Regions from separate parts of the Rhodococcus sp. WB9 genome, predicted to be linked through region 3. Evidence: riboswitches for the same ligand, from Rfam matches in the RefSeq annotation. Region 3 holds a riboswitch; each other region holds the start of a gene.

Region 1 (4,767 bases), 590 kb from region 3:
GGATCCGGAGCGGGTGGTCGCGCTGAAGGCCGTCCCCGCACGACCGGTGCGCGCGAGCGAGATCCGATCCCTCGAACTGGCCTCCGCCGACGGCTGGCCGGGTGTCGAGCACACGTGGATCGACGGGTGGCTCGCCCGCTACGGTCACGGCTTCACCGGACGCGCCAACTCGGCGGCCCCGCTCGGCGACCGTGGGTCGGTGGGCAGCCTGGACGACGCCTCCCCCGGCGGCACGCTCGACCGTCTGCGCGAGTGGTACGCCGAGCGCGACCGCCCGCTGCGGTTGCTGATTCCCGACCGGCTGGGCGAGGTACCGCTCGGCTGGAACGTCAGCGACGAAGTGGTCGTGATGGCGGCCGACATCGACAACCTGGCGTTGCCCGAGGGCCCACGCACCACCACGGTCACCGATCACCCCGATCCGGACTGGCTCGCCCTCTATCGCTACCGCGGGTCCGCGCTCCCCGACTTCGCGGTCGACGTGCTGGACTCGGTTCGCGGCGGCACTCTCGGGTTCGGCCGGATCGGCGCCGCCGACTCGACGCTGCTGGCCGTCGCCCGCGGATCCGTCACCTCCGCGCCCGACGACCGCCGGTGGGTCGGGCTCACCGCGGTTGAGGTCGCGGAGGCTCACCGCCGCCACGGAATCGGCAGCCTCATCTGCGGCGACATGATCAACTGGGGACGCGAACACGGCGCGACCCACGCGTGTCTGCAGGTCGCCGTCGAGAACGAGGGCGCCCAGGCGATGTACCGCAACCTCGGCTTCGTGGCCCACCACCGGTACCGCTACGCCACCGAACCTGTCGGCTGACGACCTGTCGGAGAGTGCCGCTAGGGTGGCTGCCGTGCGCATCGCAACCTGGAACGTGAACTCTGTTCGTGCCCGTACCGACCGGATCCTGGACTGGCTCCAGCGGTCCGACGTCGACGTGCTGGCGATGCAGGAAACCAAGTGCAAGGACGAGCAGTTCCCGTACGAGCGTTTCCGCGAACTGGGCTACGAGGTCGCGCATGTGGGCCTCAGCCAGTGGAACGGCGTCGCGATCGCGTCCCGCGTGGGTCTCGACGACGTGCAGATCGGGTTCGAGGATCAGCCCGGTTTCCACAAGGACCCGGAGGTCGCGCCCGCGCAGGAAGCCCGCGCCATCGGCGCCACGTGCAACGGCGTCCGCATCTGGAGCCTGTACGTCCCCAACGGCCGTGAGCTGGCCGATCCGCACTACACGTACAAGCTCGACTGGCTGGCGAAGTTGCACACCGACGCGGTCGGGTGGATGGGGCAGAACCCGGATGCGCAGATCGCATTGGTCGGCGACTGGAACGTGGCCCCCACCGACGAGGACGTCTGGGATCCGGCGCTGTTCGAGGGCAAGACGCACACGTCCGTCCCCGAGCGTGAGGCCTTCCAGGCATTCGTCGAATCCGGATTCGCCGACGTCGTCCGGCCGCACACCCCCGGCCCCGGCGTCTACACCTACTGGGATTACACCCAGTTGCGGTTCCCGAAGAAGCAGGGAATGCGCATCGACTTCGTGCTGGGATCGCCTGCCCTCGCCGGCCGTGTCGACAAGGCCGAGATCGACCGCAACGAACGCAAGGGCAAGGGCGCCAGCGATCATGCGCCGGTCATCGTCGACCTCGGCGACTGAGAACGCAGCACACCGAGCGCCACGACCGCGCACCCGAACCCGATGAGCACACCGTGCCCGATGCGCAATGGGGCGTCGACGTAGAACTGCGGGATGAACAGTGCGAACCCCACCGCCATCGGGATCCCCGCCCAGCCCGCGAGCAGCCGGGATCGGGCGATCGCCACGGCGGCCGCCGACGCGCCGACCGCGACGAGTAGCAGTCCTGCGGCGAACAGCGTCGCCTGCGCCGCCCCCATCCGCACGCTCTCGGCGAGGGTCGTGACGGCCCCCTCGTCCAGGCCGCTGCCGCCCAGGGCGTGCAGCGCGAACGTTTCGGCACCGTAGTAGGGCAGCGTCAGCCCTGTCCCGATCCACGACGCCGCCACTGCGACCACCGCCGCTCGTTCGCCACCCGTCCCATTCAGCAGTCCGCTGAGCGCGACGAGCGCAAGCCCGAACGCGATGAACCCGCCGACGGCGGCGAGGTGAGCGACGAGCCACCACGGTGAGGCGAACTCGGCCCGTCCGTCCGGCGCCCCACCTGCCGCGTAGGGACGCACCACGGGGTAGACGACGAACAGGACACCGGCGAGGGCGAACAGCGCCGCGGCGCAGATCCGTGCGACCCCGGTAGGACTCTCGATCCGATCCGACACGGCCATGACGACTCCTTCGAACGTGAGCACCGCTCTCTATACAGAGCAGTATTCACAGCGGAGTCGCAGATGGCAAGAGCAGTGCTCTCGAAAGTAGGGCTACTCGGCAACCAGAACGTCGAGATGCTCCGGGTGCAGCGCCAGGTAGCGCTGGACATACGTGCAGATGGGGCGCACTTTCCAGCCACGCCGACGCGCCGAGCTCAACGCCTCGCGCACGAGGATTGCGGCCAGCCCTCGCCCACCGAACTCTTCCTTGACGACCGTGTGCATGAACGCGACCACCTCGCCCGGCTTCGCAGTGAATCCGGGAATGTCGTCCTCGTCCCGATAGCCGAGGATGCCGACCAACTCGTCCCCGAGCCACAGATCGAATCGTTCGTGGGCAGGGTTGTCGAGCACGCGAGCCTCAGCGGCCGTGATGTTCCCGGACGACCCGGAACTGTTCGAAGTGTGATCCATGCCACTCATGGAATCAGCAAGGCGGCATCCTCGCGAGCGGAATCGCCACCCCCGGAACCGTTTCGTTGCCGACGAGTGCCCGATTCGTGCCCCGACCGTCGTCAGCCCTGCACCGGGACGACGAGGTCGCGGTACTCGGGGTGCGCCGAGACGAAGCGCTGCACGTACGTGCACACGGGCCGGACCTTCCAGCCGTAACCGCGGGCGAGGTCGAGGGAGCGACCCACCATGAGGGCGGCGAGTCCGCGGTGGCCGAAGTCCTCCACGATCACCGTGTGCATGAACGAGACCACCGGCGCCTGCCGCCCCCGACCCTTCGGACCCGGCGGCCGGGCGGCCACCACACCCACGCCGGCACCGGCGCCGGGCGGCGCGTCTGCAAGGGCGAAATACCCGAGGATGCCGACCAGGTCACCACTCAGGCGTAGCTCGAATCGGTTCTGATCGGCGTTGTCGATCACGTCCACAACCTGCGCGTCTGTCAGCATGGTTATCTCCTGGGGTGTGTGTCGTAACCGAAATGTGATGTTCATCACCCTTTATACCGATGCCGGGAACCGCTGTCCAAGTTTCCCCCGAATGATTGCTCACAGAGATCTCGGTTACAGTTTGTGGGACAACTACACATCCACGGGGGCTCGCACCAGCGGGCTGAGAGGACGGCTAGGGCCGTCGACCGTCGAACCTGTCCGGGTAATGCCGGCGTAGGGAGCATCATCGATGAGCACAAACGTATCTACAGCCACGTCCGTCACCACGGGGCCGATCGAGGGCAGCACCAAGCAGTACCTGCTGTCGGGCGACGACGTCCGGGTGCCGGTCCGGCGCGTACACCTCACCAACGGTGAGCACCTCGACGTGTACGACACGTCGGGTCCGTACACCGACGCGGACGCCGCGATCGACCTGGAAGCGGGACTGCCGCATCTGCGTGCACCGTGGATCGCCGATCGGGAGGGCACCCAACTCGACGCCGCCCGCGTCGGCGTCGTCACCCCCGAGATGCAGTATTGCGCTGCACGCGAGGGTGTTTCACCCGAGGCGGTGCGCGCCGAGGTCGCGGCGGGACGCGCCGTGATCCCGGCCAACCGCTGCCATCCCGAACTCGAGCCGATGATCATCGGCAAGGCGTTCGCGGTCAAGATCAACGCGAACATCGGCAACAGCGCGGTCACGTCGTCGATCGCGGAAGAGGTCGAGAAGATGGTGTGGGCGACGCGATGGGGCGCCGACACCATCATGGACCTGTCCACCGGCAAGAACATCCACGAGACCCGGGAATGGATCCTGCGCAATTCGCCCGTGCCCGTGGGAACCGTGCCGATCTACCAGGCGCTCGAGAAGGTCAACGGAGACCCGACGGCACTTACGTGGGAGATCTACCGCGACACCGTGATCGAGCAGTGCGAGCAGGGCGTCGACTACATGACAGTCCACGCCGGGGTGTTGCTCCGCTACATCCCGCTGACCGCGAAACGCGTCACCGGCATCGTCTCCCGCGGCGGTTCGATCATGGCGGCCTGGTGCCTGGCCCACCATCGGGAGTCGTTCCTGTACACCCACTTCGACGAACTGTGCGAGATCCTTCACCGCTACGACGTCACGTTCTCGCTCGGTGACGGCCTGCGCCCAGGCTCCATTGCGGACGCCAACGACGAGGCCCAGTTCGCGGAACTGCGCACCCTCGGCGAGCTCACGCGGATCGCGAAATCCCATGGGGTGCAAGTGATGATCGAAGGTCCCGGGCACGTCCCGATGCACAAGATCGTGGAGAACGTGCGCCTCGAGGAAGAGTTGTGCGAGGAGGCACCGTTCTACACGCTCGGGCCGCTCGCCACCGACATCGCGCCGGCGTACGACCACATCACGTCCGCGATCGGCGCGGCGATGATCGCGCAGGCCGGCACCGCGATGCTCTGCTACGTGACACCCAAGGAACACCTGGGACTGCCGAATCGGGACGACGTCAAGACCGGGGTCATCACGTACAAGATCGCGGCGCACGCGGCGGACCT
Region 2 (4,767 bases), 3.6 Mb from region 3:
GGGAACGCCGCAAGTACAACCGCTGGAGCGCGTACGGGCAGTCGAAACTCGCGAATCTGCTGTTCACATACGAGTTGCAGCGCAGGCTGTCGGCGGCAGGGTCACCCGTGAAAGCGGTGGCCGCGCACCCCGGTTACGCGTCGACCAATCTGCAGGCCCACACCGAGTCGGTGCAGGACAAGCTGATGGCCGTCGGCAACCGGATCTTCGCGCAGTCGGCGGAGATGGGGGCGCTGCCGATGCTGTACGCGGCAACGGCACCCGACGTGATCGGTGGCAGCTACATCGGGCCGGACGGCCTGTTCGAGCAGCGTGGCCATCCGAAGGTGGTGGGCTCCAACAAGAAGTCGCGGGACGAGCACACCGCGCGGGCGCTGTGGGCGCTGTCGGAGGACCTGACGGGCGTCGAGTTCACGTTCGGGTGACGCGACGCCCGTCAGGGTTGCTCAGTCTTCGGTGACCTCGAGGGTGACGTCGATGTTGCCGCGGGTGGCGTTGGAGTAGGGGCACACCTGGTGTGCCTTCTCGGTCAGCTCGAGCGCCTCGGCGCGCGGCAGGTGGGGCAGGGAAACCTCGAGGGTGACGGCGAGACCGAATCCGCCGCTGTCCGTCGGGCCGATGCCGACGCGGGCGCCGACGGCCGAGTCGGCGACGTTCGCCTTCGCCTGACGGCCGACCAGCTGGAGCGCGGAGTGGAAGCATGCCGCGTATCCGGCGGCGAACAGCTGCTCGGGGTTGGTGCCGTCGCCGGACCCGCCCATCTCGGTGGGGATCGCGAGGTTCAGGTCGAGCTTGCCGTCGGACGTGCGGGCGTGGCCGTTGCGGCCTTCTCCGGTCGCGAGGGCGTCGGCGGTGTAGACGATCTTCATGGTTACTTCTCTCCTGTAGGGGTGGTGAAGCTGTGGAGTGATTCGGTGAGACGCGACAGTGTGTCCCGGAGGGCGACGAGTTCGTCGATCTCCATTCCCGTCGAGTCGGCGAGTTCGGCGGGGATGCCCTCCGCGGCGGCGCGGAGGGCCGCACCCTTCTCGGTGAGGTGGATCCCGACCCGGCGCTCGTCGGCCGTGGAGCGCCGGCGTTCGACCAGGCCCAGGGTTTCGAGCCGCTTGAGCAGTGGCGACAGCGTGCCGGTGTCGAGGTCGAGGGCGTCGCAGATCTCACGTACTCCGCGGCCGTCCCGTTCCCAGAGCACCAACAGCACGAGGTACTGCGGGTAGGTCACTCCCAACGAGTCGAGCATCGACCGGTATCTCGCCGTCATGGCCCGGGAAGCCGAGTACAGGGCGAAGCACACCTGGCGGTCGAGGGTGAGGTTGTCGGTCACCCCTGAATAGTTGCACACAACTAGGTTGTGCACAACCAAGAACTGGAATCGGTGATTGCGCTTACACTGTTGGCCAGTGACACGGGGTGCTGCCCGGCGACGAGCCGGACGGCTGAGAACAGACCCGTCGAACCTGAACTGGGTAATGCCGGCGAAGGGATGTCGCGGAGACGGCCGTATGCGCTCATCCGATGTCTCGTCGCCGACCGAACGGAAGGTGGCAGCATGCAGCTCGACAAGCAGATCGTCCTGGTGACCGGCGGTGGGCGGGGCCTCGGCGCCGCCATCGTGCGGTCGTTCGCGGCGCAGAACGCACGGGTGATCGTGAACTACCGGAACAGCCGGGAGGCGGCCGAAGAACTCGCGACCTCCCTGGGTGCGGACCGTGCGGTCGCGCTCCGGGCCGACGTCACGGACGCCGGCCAGGTGGCTGCGCTGTTCTCCGCGGCGGAGGAACACTTCGGCTCACCGGTGACCACGGTGGTCAACAACGCGCTCGCCGACTTCTCCTTCAACGGCGACGCACGCGACAAGGCCGACGTCATCACGTGGGATGCCTTCGACTCGCAGCTGCGTGGCAGCGTGAAGGCGACCCTGCACACGACGCAGGCCGCGCTGCCGGGCATGCGTTCGCTCGGGTTCGGCCGGATCGTGAGCATCGGAACCAACCTGTTCCAGAACCCCGTCGTCCCGTACCACGACTACACGGCCGCCAAGGCCGCGGCGCTGTCGCTGACCCGCACGCTCGCGGCCGACCTCGGTCCCGACGGCATCACCGTCAACATGGTGTCGGGCGGGCTGCTCCGCACCACCGACGCGAGCGCCGCCACTCCCGACGAGGTGTTCGACCTCATCGCGGCGAGCACCCCGCTGCAGCGGGTCACCACGCCGGACGAGTTCGCCGACGCGGTGCTGTTCTTCGCGTCCCCTTGGTCGCGTGCGGTGACCGGCCAGAACCTCGTCGTCGACGGCGGACTGGTCAAGGACTGACATGAGCGAGGCCCGGCAACTGCACTTCAACGCGTTCCTCTACAGCTGCGGGCACCACGGCGCCGCGTGGCGGCACCCCTCGTCCCACGTGGAGCGACTCTGCGACATCGCCTACTACGAGGAGTTGGCGCAGACCGCGGAGCGCGGCTGCCTCGACGCGGTGTTCTTCGCGGACGGGCATTCGGTGCGCGACCCCGCATCCGGAGGCATGTGGTTCCTCGAACCGCTCACCGCGCTGTCCGCGATGGCGCGCGCGACGGAGCGGGTCGGACTCGTGACGACGGTGTCCACCACGTTCTACACACCGTTCCACGCCGCCCGGATGCTGGCGTCGCTCGACCACATCAGCGGCGGCCGTGTCGGCTGGAACGTGGTGACATCCATGTTCGACGCCGAAGCGCGCAACCACGGACTCGAGGAGATGCCGCCGCACGACGAGCGCTATTCGCGCGCCGCGGAATTCGTCGACGTGGCACTCGCCCTGTGGGATTCGTGGGAGCCCGACGCGCTCGTGCTCGACCGGGACGGCATCTTCGCGGACCCGGCCAAGGTGAAGCCGGTCGAGCATCGAGGAAAGTATTTTCTCGTGGACGGTCCGCTGAACGTGCCGCACTCGCCGCAGGGTCGTCCCGTGCTGTTCCAGGCCGGCGCGTCCGATCAGGGCCGCGACCTGGCCGCCCGGTGCGCCGAGGGCATCTACGCCGTCGCCTACGACCTCACGGCCGCGCAGAGCTACTACGGCGACGTGAAGCTGCGCATCCGTGCGGCGGGCCGCGACGCCGACGCGGTGGTCGTGATGCCCGGTCTCGTGACCTATGTCGGTTCGACCGGTGCGGAGGCCCGGCGGAAGAAGGCGGAACTCGACGCGCTCCTGCCCGTCGAACAGTCGCTGGCGCAGTTGTCGATGTTCGTCCAGCAGGACTGCAGTGCCTGGGAATTGGACGCACCGGTTCCCGCGCTGCCGCCGCTGTCGGAGTTCACCGGGCCGCAGGGCCGGTACGACACGATCCTGCGGATCATCGACAAGGACCGTCCCACCGTGCGGTCGCTGCTGGGCACGTTGGCGGCTGGCGGCGGCCACTGCACCATGATCGGAACCCCGGAATCGATCGCCGACGAGATCGAGGTGTGGTTCCGCCGCGGCGGGGCCGACGGCTTCAACCTGATGCCGCCGCTCTACCCGAACGGCCTCGCGGACTTCGTCGACGAGGTGATCCCCGTCCTGCAGAAGCGTGGACTGTTCCGCGCGGAGTATGAGACAGACACTCTGCGCGACCATCTCCGGGGGCGCCCGTAGTTGCCACCACAAAGAACACAACCTTCTCTAAGTACGCAACAGTGACTGTGAGCGTCCCTCCCCCCGACACTGGCTGTTATCGCGATCACACCACGACGCGAGTTCGGACGAGGAGTGGCAATGCTGGTAGCACTCGGCTTTCTGATGGTGGCCGTGTTCATGTTCTTGATCATGTCCAAACGGGCCACTCCCGTGGTCGGGTTGATCGCCGTCCCGGTCGCATTCGGGATCGCGGCCGGGGCCGGCCTCGGCATCGGCGACATGATCACCGACGGGATCAAGGCGCTGGCACCGACGGCCGCGTTGCTGTTCTTCGCGATCATCTTCTTCGGGATCATGATCGACGTCGGCCTGTTCGACCCGCTGGTGAAACTCATCCTCCGGCTCGTCCGCAACGACCCGATGCGGCTCGTCGTCGGCACCGCGGTGCTCGCGATGGTGGTGTCGCTGGACGGTGACGGATCCACGACGTTCATCATCGTGACGTCCGCACTGCTGCCGCTGTACATGAAGCTGAAGGTCAGCCCCGTGGTTCTGACGGTGGTCGCCGGCCTCGCGAACGGCGCGATGAACATCGTCCCGTGGGGTGGACCGACGGTCCGGGCAGCCGCGGCGCTGGGAATCTCACCGTCGGACGTGTTCGTGCCGATGATCCCGTCGCTGGTGGTCGGACTGCTCGTCGTGCTGCTGTTCGCCGTGCAGCTGGGCTACAGCGAACGCCGCCGCATCGGAACGCTCGAACTCACCGACGAGCGCCTCCTCGTCTCCGCAGGCTCCGGCCTCCGGCGGTCCGTGACCGGATCCGGATCCGGATCCGGGGGCAATGGTGACGCACCCCGAACGGGTGGCGGCTCCGGCGACGCCGGATCGGACGACGGCCAGGGCTTCGTCGACGGTCTCGACCCCCAGCGGCCCACGCTGCGGCCGAAGCTGCTGTGGTTCAACGCGCTCGTGACGGTGGCGCTCCTCGTCGTGCTCGTGATGGACGTACTGCCGATTCCGGTCCTGTTCATGGTGGCCGCATCGATCGCGCTGACGGTGAACTTCCCGCGGGTCAAGGAACAGCAGGAAGCGATCACCCGCCACTCGTCGAGCATCGTCTCCGTGGTCGCGATGGTGTTCGCCGCGGCCGTGCTCACCGGCGTATTCCAGGGCA
Region 3 (4,767 bases):
TCCGGCCGGGATCGCGGCGCGGGAGTCGATGCTGCCCGCCGCCACGAAGTCGGCGGGGTGGTCCCTCGACCGGATGAACAGCCTCTACGAGGCGAACTACAACGTGGCGTATCTCGTCGGTCCGGGCATCGGCGGTGTCCTCATCGCGACGGTGGGTGCGGTGAACACGTTGTGGGTCACCGCCGTCGGCTTCGTGCTGTCCGTGGTGACCATCGCGTTCCTGCGACTGGAGAACGCCGCCAGACCCGACACGTCCACGCGCCCGACGTCCATCTGGCACGGCACGCTCGAGGGGCTGAAGTTCGTGTGGCACAACCGGCTCCTGCGGACGATCGCGCTCGTGGACATGGCGGTGCTCGCGCTGTACATGCCCGTCGAATCGGTGGTGTTCCCGGTGTACTTCACCGAACTCGACAAGCCCGCCCAGCTGGGTTCGGTGCTGATGGCGCTCAGTATCGGCGGCGTGGTGGGCGCCCTCGCGTACGGACCGCTCGCGCCGTTCCTGTCGCGCAGGACGCTGATGGTGGTGGCGGTGACGGTGCTGGGCGCGGCCATGGTCGCGATGGCGTTCCTGCCGCCGCTGTGGGCGATTCTGGCGCTGGCCCTCCTCCAGGGTCTCGTGTTCGGTCCGGTCGGCCCGATCGCCAACTACGCCATGCAGACTCGCAGCCCGGAGCACATGCGCGGTCGGGTCACCGGCGTCATGACGTCCACCGCGTACGCCGCGGGCCCGCTGGGCTACCTGCTGGCCGGTCCCCTCCTCGACAAGTGGGGAATCCAGCCGACGTTCTTCGTGCTCGCGATCCCGGTCCTGATCATCGGGCTGGCATGCTTCGCGCTGCCCGTACTGAAGGAACTCGACGACAAGGTGCCCGTCAGTTGAACCCCATGACGTCGTTGCCCCAGGCGATCCGCATCTCGTGGTCCGGGTCCTTCACGAGGGTGTCCGCGCCGTCGATCAGCAACGTCGAGCGGTTCTCCTCGTCGTAGGGGGCCCAGTGCTTGGACCCGTCCAACGCGGCGGGGACACCGTGCCGCGCGAACGCGAGCCACCGGCGCTGGATCCGGCCCGACACCTCGAGCGCCGTCTTCCGGCCGCCGAGCCAGAACGTCGGGTCGATGTTGAGGGTGTCGAAATTGCCGAAGACGTACGGGAGTTCGGTGGCGTGGCCGGCTCCGATCCGTGCGGCCTTGAGCATCGGCGTGGCCTGATCGAACCGGTACATCCACGTCGGCGAGTGCCGGCTGTGGGCGTCGGCCACCCACAGGGCGGGCATCCGGAACGCGGCGTCCCGCGACATCGCGAGCGCGCCCTTCGCTTTTCCGCGGTCCGGGTACGCAGACAGGATGTCGGCGAGGCGGGCGGCGGGCAGTTCCGGGTGATCGGTCGCGATCGCCCTCAGCATCTCCTGCACCGAATCCGAAGTGACCGGCAGCAGAGGCGATTTCATGAACTTGAAGATCGACGACTCGTCCTTGTTGGAACCGATGATGAGGGGAATGCGGTGCGAGTAGCCCTTCTGGAACGCGGCCACCGGGTAGCGGGGCAGGAAGTCGCGGTCCACCACGGGTGCCATGGCGAGCGTGCCCGGGATCCTCGTCGGCACCTCGTTGACGAGTGTGTCGCTGGCCTCGATCACCGTGCGGTACGGAAGGTGCAGCAGTGTGTCGATCTGCCCGGGTTCCACCTCGAGGATGTCGAGGAACTGTTTCGCGACGGTGGCCGCCCGCTCGCTCCCGTAGACCGACGTGGCGGGCGGACTCTGGGCGATCGCGCGGTGGAACAGCCCCTCGGCGCTCGGACACGTCATCAGCGTGGTGATCGACCCGGCTCCGGACGACTCGCCGAACACCGTCACCTCGTCCGGGTCACCGCCGAACGATGCGATGTTGTCGCGCACCCATGCGAGGGCCGCGACCTGGTCACGCAGCCCGCAGTTGGTCTCGAACACCCGCTCGGCCGTCGAGAACGACGACAGGTCGAGGAAGCCGAGCGCTCCCACCCGGTAGTTGAACGAGACCAGCACGACGTCGCCGAGGGTGGACAGGATGCGCCCGTTGTAGATGCCCTGGGCTGCGGTTCCCAGGCAGTAGGCACCGCCGTGGATCCACACCATCACCGGCCGCGGAGTGCCGTCGGGTCTCGGGGCCCAGACGTTGACGGACAGGCAGTCCTCGTCCATCTCGAGTCCCGCATCGATGGGGACGGCGGTGCCATGCCCCTGCGGCGCCATCGGGCCGAAGTCGACGCAGTCGCGCACACCTTCCCACGGTGCGGGCGGGACCGGCGCGCGAAACCGCAGGTCGCCGACGGGCGCCGCGGCGAACGGAATGCCCTTCCACGCGTAGACGTCGCCCTCGGGATAGCCACGCACCTCGCCGTCCCGGGCACGGACGACGAGCGTGTCGCCGGACTTGTCGACCTCCACGGACGAATCTCCTCACGCAGCACGTACCGGGAATCTCTCGCCAAACTACCAACGAATAGCAGGCAGGACCGATCGAACGCGAGATAGATCAACCGTGCGCTAACATTCCTGCGTGGCCGCATGGACCGATTCCGACGGCAGGAGCCTCCTCGACTATCCGCGCCCCTCCGTGGCGGTCGACGTCGCCGTCCTCACCGTCGACGGAACGGAACTGAAAGTGCTTGTGGCTCTTCGCCGTTCAGGCCAATTTACCCTTCCCGGCACCTTCCTCCACGAGGGTGAACGACTGCGGGACGCCGCCGAGCGGTGCCTGCGCATCACGGCCGGGCTGACGGGCACCGAATTCCATCAGCTGGCGATGCTCGACGACCCCGGCCGCGACGATCGCGGGTGGGTGCTGTCGATGACGCACGGCGCCGCGCTGCCCCGCACAGCGCTCCCCCGCGACACGATGTTGATCACCGTCGACGACGACCGGGTGACGCAGGAGATGGCGTTCGACCACGCGGACGTCGTCGCCCTCGCCGTCGCCGACCTGCGCGAGCGGTACGCGCGGGCCGTCGACCCGTCCGGCCTGGCCGGCGACACGTTCACGGTGCTCGAACTCCGCCGGGTGTACGAGGTGGTGTTCGGACGTCCCCTGCCGAAGGACTCGTTCCGGCGGCACATGAGGCCGGCCCTGGAGAACACCGGCGACATGGCCGTCGTCGGGACCGGCCGGCCCGCCGAGATCTACCGGCGCGGCCCCGCGTCTCTCCCGCCGACCGCGGCCGCGTTTCTCGCCGGCTGAGCCCGTCGACCGACCCGGGCCTTTCCACCCGCGGCACGGCCGGTGCTAGGGTCGGCTTGTTCTGACACGGGGTGCTCCGCACAGGCGGGGCTGAGAACACACCCGGGAACCTGCTCAGGTAATGCTGACGAAGGGATGTCAACGTTGTGAATAGCTCTGTCCACGATGCTGCCGGCGCCGGCCAGCACGCCCGATTCACGGACCACTTGTGGGACCGGACCAAGGTGCTGCGCGAGGCGATCGACGAACTCGAGTTCCTGCGCCGCCTCGGCGACGGAACGCTGCCGCTGGACGTGTTCCGCACTTACATCGAGCAGGATTTCCTGTACCTGACCGGGTACGCGAAGGCTCTCTCACTGGTCGCCGCGCATGCGCCGGGCCCGGTCGAGGCCGGGTTCTGGGCGGGCTCGGCCGCCGAGGCCGCCACGGTCGAGGCGACGCTGCACCAGAATCTGCTGACCAGCGGACGACTCCCCGAGTCGGACGTGGAGCCGCAGCATTCGCCGGCCTGCCTCGGGTACATCTCGTACCTGACGGCCGTCGCCGCCACCGAGTCGTACGCGGTGGCTGCGGCCGCGGTGCTGCCGTGCTTCTGGATCTACGCCGATGTCGGGCACCGGCTCGCGGCGAGCGCCCGTGAGGTGCTCTCCGCCGACCCGTCGCACCCCTACGCACAGTGGGTGACCACCTACGACGCCGAGGAGTTCCACGCCGCCGTCGCGACGGCCCGCGAACTCGTGGACGCCGCGGCCGAGGCCGCGACCGATGCCCAGCGTGAGGCGATGGCGGAGGCGTTCGTGATCGCCAGCCGCTACGAACACATGTTCTGGGACACCGCTCTCAACAAGCAGGAATGGCCGGCGTCGTGACACTCTTCTCTCGTACCAAGCGCGCTGCCACCGCAGCCGTCGTCCTGGTCTCCGCCCTGTCGCTGCTCACCGGTTGCGCCGGTGACTCGCAGTCCGGCGACACCATCCGGTTCGCACTCGACTGGACACCGAACACCAACCACACCGGGCTGTTCGTCGCCCAGCAGGAAGGCTGGTTCGCGGACGCCGGACTCGACGTGCAGGTGCTGCCCTACAACGACACCTCGCCCGACACCCTGGTCGACGCCGGCAACGCGGAGTTCGGGGTGAGCTTCCAGAGTTCTGCGACGTTCTCGAAGGCCGCGGGCGCACAGACCACGTCGGTGATGGCTCCGCTGCAGCACTGGGCGACGGGCATCGCGGTGAAGGCGGATCGCGCCGACATCACCCGCCCCCGGGATCTGGACGGCAAGATCTACGCCGGGTTCGCGGACCCGGACGGCGAGGAGACGCTGAAGCAGATCATCCGGAACGACGGCGGCAAGGGCGAATTCACCACCGTCACGCTCGGCACCTCGGCGTACGAGGCCGTGTACTCCGGCACCGCCGACTTCACCGTCTCGTTCTTCGGCTGGGAGGGCATCGAGGCCGAGCACCAGGGCACCCCGATGCGCTACTTCCACTACACCGACTACGGCTTCCCGGATGCGTACGCGCTCGTCATCGAGGGCAACGAGCA
Region 4 (4,767 bases), 600 kb from region 3:
GGACAGGGCGCTGTAGAGGTTCTGCGCCGAGAACGACAGCGGTTCCGTCTCCGCGAGGACGCTGTCGAGAGTGGCTTCCCTGTTGTTCACCGTCGAGGCGGCCACGAACCCGGCGGTGAGGGTGAGCAGGACCAGGAGGGCCCCGAGGGCCGTGAGTTTGGCGGGAGTCGACTCCAGGAACGCGCGCAGTTCCTTGCGGCGTGCCACCGCGGGGTCGACGTCGTCGTCCGCGGCGGCGGACAATGCGCGGCTGCCGTGGGGTTCGATCGACGGCGCCTCACGCAGAACCACCTCGCACCCCTCCCGTGTCATGGCCGCACCTTGTGGGGAGCATATAAGCAGCGGTCGGTTCACGACTGCCGACGGGCAGTTCCGGAAGAAACCGTTAGTGTGAGGGAACTGCAGGGAGACCCATCAGGTCGGACAGGGGTAGTCGATGCGTGGTGACGGTGACGGTTGGGCAACCGGGCCGGACGGCAGTCGTCATTGGGGCAAGCACGGTGCCGCCGGGTTGTTGCTGCGTGCGCCGCTCCCCGACGAGACGCCGGCCGTGCTGCTACAGCACCGTGCGGTCTGGAGTCACCAGGGCGGTACGTGGGCGTTGCCCGGCGGTGCCCGGGACAGCCACGAGTCCACCACCCACGCCGCGGTGCGCGAGGCCCACGAGGAAGCAGGCATCGAGAGCGCGGCCATCCGCGTCCGCACCGAGGTCGTCACGATGAAGGCCGCGAGCGGCTGGAGTTACACGACGGTGATCGCCGACGCCGAGCGCCCACTGCCCACCGTCGCGAACGGCGAGAGCACCGAACTGCGCTGGGTGCGGGAAACTGACGTCGCCGGGTTGCCGCTGCACCCGGGATTCGAAGCCGGGTGGCCGCAACTGCGTACCACCGAGGTGCGATTGCTGCTCGATCGGCACGACGTGCTGGGTGAACGCGGCGCGCTGGCACAGTTGTCGAAGGCCCTGCCCCGCACGGTGCACCTGCCCGACCGCACTTACGGGTGGCTGCCGCGCGTCGAGGTGCTCGAGGCCCTGGACGCCGTCGGCCGCCTCGCCGAACCGGCCGGCCACGGCACCACGCTGGGAACGGTGACGGCGGTCGTCACCACCGACCCCGACCTGATCGAACAGTTGCCGACCACCATCGTGGTCCTACCGCCCGCCACCGTGCTGGACTGGCTGGATCAGCCGTAACTACGCGTTCTGCTGCAGCAGGGCGGACAGCGAGCGTGCGGCGGCCTGCGGGTCGCGGGCCTCGGTGACGGCCCGGACGACGACGATGCGGGAGGCCCCCGCGGCGAGGATCTCCGGAACCCGGGACTCGTCGATGCCGCCGATCGCGAACCACGGGCGGTTCGGCTCCGAATCGGCGGTCGATCGCACCAGATCGATGCCCGACGCGGTCCGCCCCGGCTTGGTGGGGGTGGCCCACACCGGACCGGTGCAGAAGTAGTCGACGCCGTCCTCGATCGCCGCCAGGCTGGCCTGGGCGCGGCTGTGGGTGGAGCGGCCGATCAGGACGTCGGAACCCACCACGGTCCGTGCGTACGGGACGGGCAGGTCGCCCTGGCCGAGGTGCAGCACGTCGGCTCCGGCCGCCAGCGCCATGTCGGCGCGGTCGTTGACCGCGAGCAGCGCTCCGTGCCGCCTGGCAGCGGCCGCGAGCACCGACAGCGCCGCCAGTTCGTCCCGGGCGTCCATCGTGCCGAACTTCTTCTCTCCGGCCGAGCCCTTGTCGCGGAGCTGGATGATGTCGACGCCGCCGGACAGTGCGGCCTCGGCGAACTGCGCCAGGTCGCCCTTCTCGCGCCGAGCATCGGTGCACAGGTACAAACGTGCTGTTCCGAGGCGGCGCCGACGGTCCGTGAGGTTGCTGTGATGCGAGGTGGTCACGGCATGACGGTAGCCTCTACGGTGAAAGTGCAACACGGGAGTCCCGGGGAACGTGGGGCTGAGAGGGGCTCACGCCGAGCCCGACCGTCATACCTGACCCGGATCATGCCGGCGCAGGAAGTGAGGTGGAGTTCAATGGCGAGATCGGTATCCGTCGTCGGAGGCGGAGTGATCGGCCTGTCCATTGCGTGGCGAGCAGCCCGCAACGGCTGGTCGGTACGGCTGTACGACCCGTCGATAGGTTCGGGAGCGTCCTGGGTGGCGGGCGGCATGCTCGCCCCGTTGTCCGAGGGCTGGCCAGGCGAGGAGAGCGTCCTCGAACTGGGGAGTGCATCGCTCGACCGGTGGCCCGAATTCGGGAAGGAACTCGAGGCCGGAGCCGGCGTCGAGTTGTTCACGTCGGAAAGTTCGCTCACCGTCGCGCTGGACGGCGCCGACGCGGAGGACCTGCGGACCATCGCCGAATGGGTGGGCGCCCAGGGGCGGGAACTGCAGATCCTGGGCCGCGCCGAAGTCCGGGCCCTCGAGCCGATGCTGGGTCGCGGAGTCCGATTGGGACTCTTGGCCGTCGACGAACTGGCCGTGGACAACAGGCTGCTGTTGCAGGCGCTGCAGCGGTGCGCCGCCGACGCCGGAGTGGAGCTGATCGGGGAGGCCGTGCACAGCCTCGACCGGCTCGACACCGACCAGATCGTCGTCACCGCGGGCATCGCGTCACCGGCCCTGTGGCCCGGGCTTCCGGTACGCCCGGTGAAGGGCGAGATCCTGCGGTTGCGCTCGCGTCCCGGGGTGACTCCCGCGCCGGGCCGGACCATCCGCGGCAGCGTGCACGGCAGGCCCGCCTACCTGGTGCCGCGTGCCGACGGCATCGTCGTCGGTGCCACCCAGTACGAGTCGGGCAACGACACGCAGGTCACGGTGGCCGGTGTGCGCGACCTGATCGCGGACGCCGAGGCCCTGATGCCCGCCATCGGCGAGTACGAACTGCACGAGACCTCGGCGGGTCTGCGTCCGATGACCCCGGACAACCTGCCGCTGATCGGCCGGGTGTCCGATCGGGTCGTGGTGGCGACGGGACACGGCCGTAACGGCATCCTGCTCACCCCGGTGACCGCCGACGCGACGATGGCATTGTTGGAGGGCTCGGCATTGGTCGAGGCGAAAGCCGCCGACCCCGAACGTTTCGAGAAAGTAGCGAGGTAGAGATGAGTGAGCAGCAAGTAGTGGTGCCGATCGGCATCAGCGTCAACGGCGAGGACCACGAGTTCACGGAACCGTTGACCGTCACCGGGCTGCTGGAGGTGCTGAACCTGCCCACCAAGGGCATCGCGGTGGCAGTGAACGGCGCCGTGTTCCCGCGAGCCCGGTGGGACGAGCTCGTGGTCCGGGGCTGGGAGATCGAGATCCTCACGGCGGTGCAGGGTGGCTGACGCGACGCCCGGCGTGCAGAAGGGCCTCACGATCGCGGGACGCACGTTCGGTTCACGGTTGATCATGGGCACCGGCGGCGCCGCCAACCTCACGGTGCTCGAAGAGGCGCTCGTCGCGTCCGGCACCGAGCTGACCACGGTCGCGATGCGCCGCGTCGACGCCGCAGGCGGCACCGGTGTGCTGGACCTGCTGCGCCGGCTCGACATCGCCCCGCTGCCCAACACCGCGGGGTGTCGCGGTGCGGCCGAGGCTGTGTTGACGGCGCAACTCGCCCGTGAAGCGCTCGAGACCGACTGGGTGAAGCTCGAGGTCATCGCCGACGAGCGCACCCTGATGCCCGACGCCATCGAGTTGGTCAGCGCTGCAGAGCAACTGGTCGACGACGGATTCGTCGTCCTGCCCTACACCACCGACGACCCGGTTCTGGCCCGCAGACTCGAGGACGTGGGCTGCGTGGCCGTGATGCCGCTGGGTTCGCCGATCGGCACCGGGCTCGGTATCGCGAACCCGCACAACATCGAGATGATCGTGGACGGTGCGGGGGTGCCCGTCATCCTCGACGCCGGCATCGGGACCGCAAGCGACGCCACCCTCGCGATGGAACTCGGCTGCGATGCGGTGTTGCTGGCCACGGCTGTGACCAGGGCGAAGGATCCGGCGCTCATGGCGTCGGCGATGCGCGGGGCCGTGGTGGCGGGGTACGAGGCACGTCACGCGGGCCGGATTCCCAAGCGGTTCTGGGCGCAGGCGTCGTCGTAGTCCTCGGGGTCGCGTCGGGGTCCGGCTCAGGGTCCGACCGGTACCAGGGGACGAGCCGGGAGTAGACCTGCGGCCGATGCGCGCCGGCCGCAGGTTCGGGCATCCTTCTCATCATGATTGAAGTGAGGGGACTGACAAAGACCTTCGGTGCGACGAAGGCGGTGGACAACCTGACGTTCAACGTGAAGCCGGGTATGGTCACCGGCTTCCTCGGCCCGAACGGTGCAGGCAAATCGACGACGATGCGCATGATCCTCGGGTTGGACCGCCCCACGGCGGGCAGCGCGTTGATCGACGGCAAACCGTACAGCGACCTGGTGCAGCCGCTGCGGACGGTGGGGGCACTGCTCGACGCGAAGTGGGTGCACCCCAACCGCTCGGCCCGCGCCCACCTGCAGTGGATGGCGGCGTCCAACTCGCTGCCGAAGAGCCGGGTCGACGAGGTGCTACACCTCGTCGGGCTCACCGAGGTGGCCGGGAAGAAGGCAGGCGGGTTCTCGCTCGGCATGTCGCAGCGCCTGGGCCTGGCCGCCACGCTCCTCGGCGACCCGAAGGTGCTGCTGTTCGACGAGCCGGTGAACGGGCTCGACCCGGAGGGTATCGTCTGGATCCGGAAGTTCATGCAGCGCCTCGCGGCGGAGGGTCGCACCGTGCTGGTGTCGAGCCACCTGCTGTCCGAGATG

What was found. A riboswitch is a leader RNA that binds a small molecule or an ion and turns the genes downstream of it on or off. The one in region 3 is predicted to bind thiamine pyrophosphate.
Region 1: another riboswitch for thiamine pyrophosphate. It lies ahead of thiC (phosphomethylpyrimidine synthase ThiC); the one in region 3 lies ahead of FND50_RS26315 (TenA family protein).
Region 2: another riboswitch for thiamine pyrophosphate. It lies ahead of FND50_RS07260 (3-oxoacyl-ACP reductase); the one in region 3 lies ahead of FND50_RS26315 (TenA family protein).
Region 4: another riboswitch for thiamine pyrophosphate. It lies ahead of thiO (glycine oxidase ThiO); the one in region 3 lies ahead of FND50_RS26315 (TenA family protein).

What each region holds. Positions count from the first base shown of each region.
Region 1 covers NZ_CP041769.1:6,215,884-6,220,650, forward strand. Annotated here, with positions in the region: gene FND50_RS29070 (N-acetyltransferase) at 1-814, shown strand, start outside; gene FND50_RS29075 (exodeoxyribonuclease III) at 849-1,652, shown strand; gene FND50_RS29080 (hypothetical protein) at 1,619-2,296, opposite strand; gene FND50_RS29085 (GNAT family N-acetyltransferase) at 2,390-2,752, opposite strand; gene FND50_RS29090 (GNAT family N-acetyltransferase) at 2,854-3,240, opposite strand; TPP riboswitch at 3,373-3,480, shown strand; gene thiC (phosphomethylpyrimidine synthase ThiC) at 3,473-4,767, shown strand, end outside.
Region 2 covers NZ_CP041769.1:1,511,734-1,516,500, forward strand. Annotated here, with positions in the region: gene FND50_RS07245 (oxidoreductase) at 1-425, shown strand, start outside; gene FND50_RS07250 (organic hydroperoxide resistance protein) at 447-869, opposite strand; gene FND50_RS07255 (MarR family winged helix-turn-helix transcriptional regulator) at 872-1,324, opposite strand; TPP riboswitch at 1,397-1,501, shown strand; gene FND50_RS07260 (3-oxoacyl-ACP reductase) at 1,550-2,314, shown strand; gene FND50_RS07265 (LLM class flavin-dependent oxidoreductase) at 2,316-3,611, shown strand; gene FND50_RS07270 (CitMHS family transporter) at 3,732-4,767, shown strand, end outside.
Region 3 covers NZ_CP041769.1:5,621,903-5,626,669, forward strand. Annotated here, with positions in the region: gene FND50_RS26300 (MFS transporter) at 1-883, shown strand, start outside; gene FND50_RS26305 (carboxylesterase/lipase family protein) at 876-2,429, opposite strand; gene FND50_RS26310 (NrtR DNA-binding winged helix domain-containing protein) at 2,542-3,219, shown strand; TPP riboswitch at 3,277-3,372, shown strand; gene FND50_RS26315 (TenA family protein) at 3,366-4,088, shown strand; gene FND50_RS26320 (ABC transporter substrate-binding protein) at 4,073-4,767, shown strand, end outside.
Region 4 covers NZ_CP041769.1:6,225,564-6,230,330, reverse strand. Annotated here, with positions in the region: gene FND50_RS29150 (hypothetical protein) at 1-312, opposite strand, end outside; gene FND50_RS29145 (NUDIX hydrolase) at 437-1,195, shown strand; gene thiE (thiamine phosphate synthase) at 1,196-1,894, opposite strand; TPP riboswitch at 1,919-2,033, shown strand; gene thiO (glycine oxidase ThiO) at 2,030-3,097, shown strand; gene thiS (sulfur carrier protein ThiS) at 3,100-3,324, shown strand; gene FND50_RS29125 (thiazole synthase) at 3,317-4,084, shown strand; gene FND50_RS29120 (ABC transporter ATP-binding protein) at 4,198-4,767, shown strand, end outside.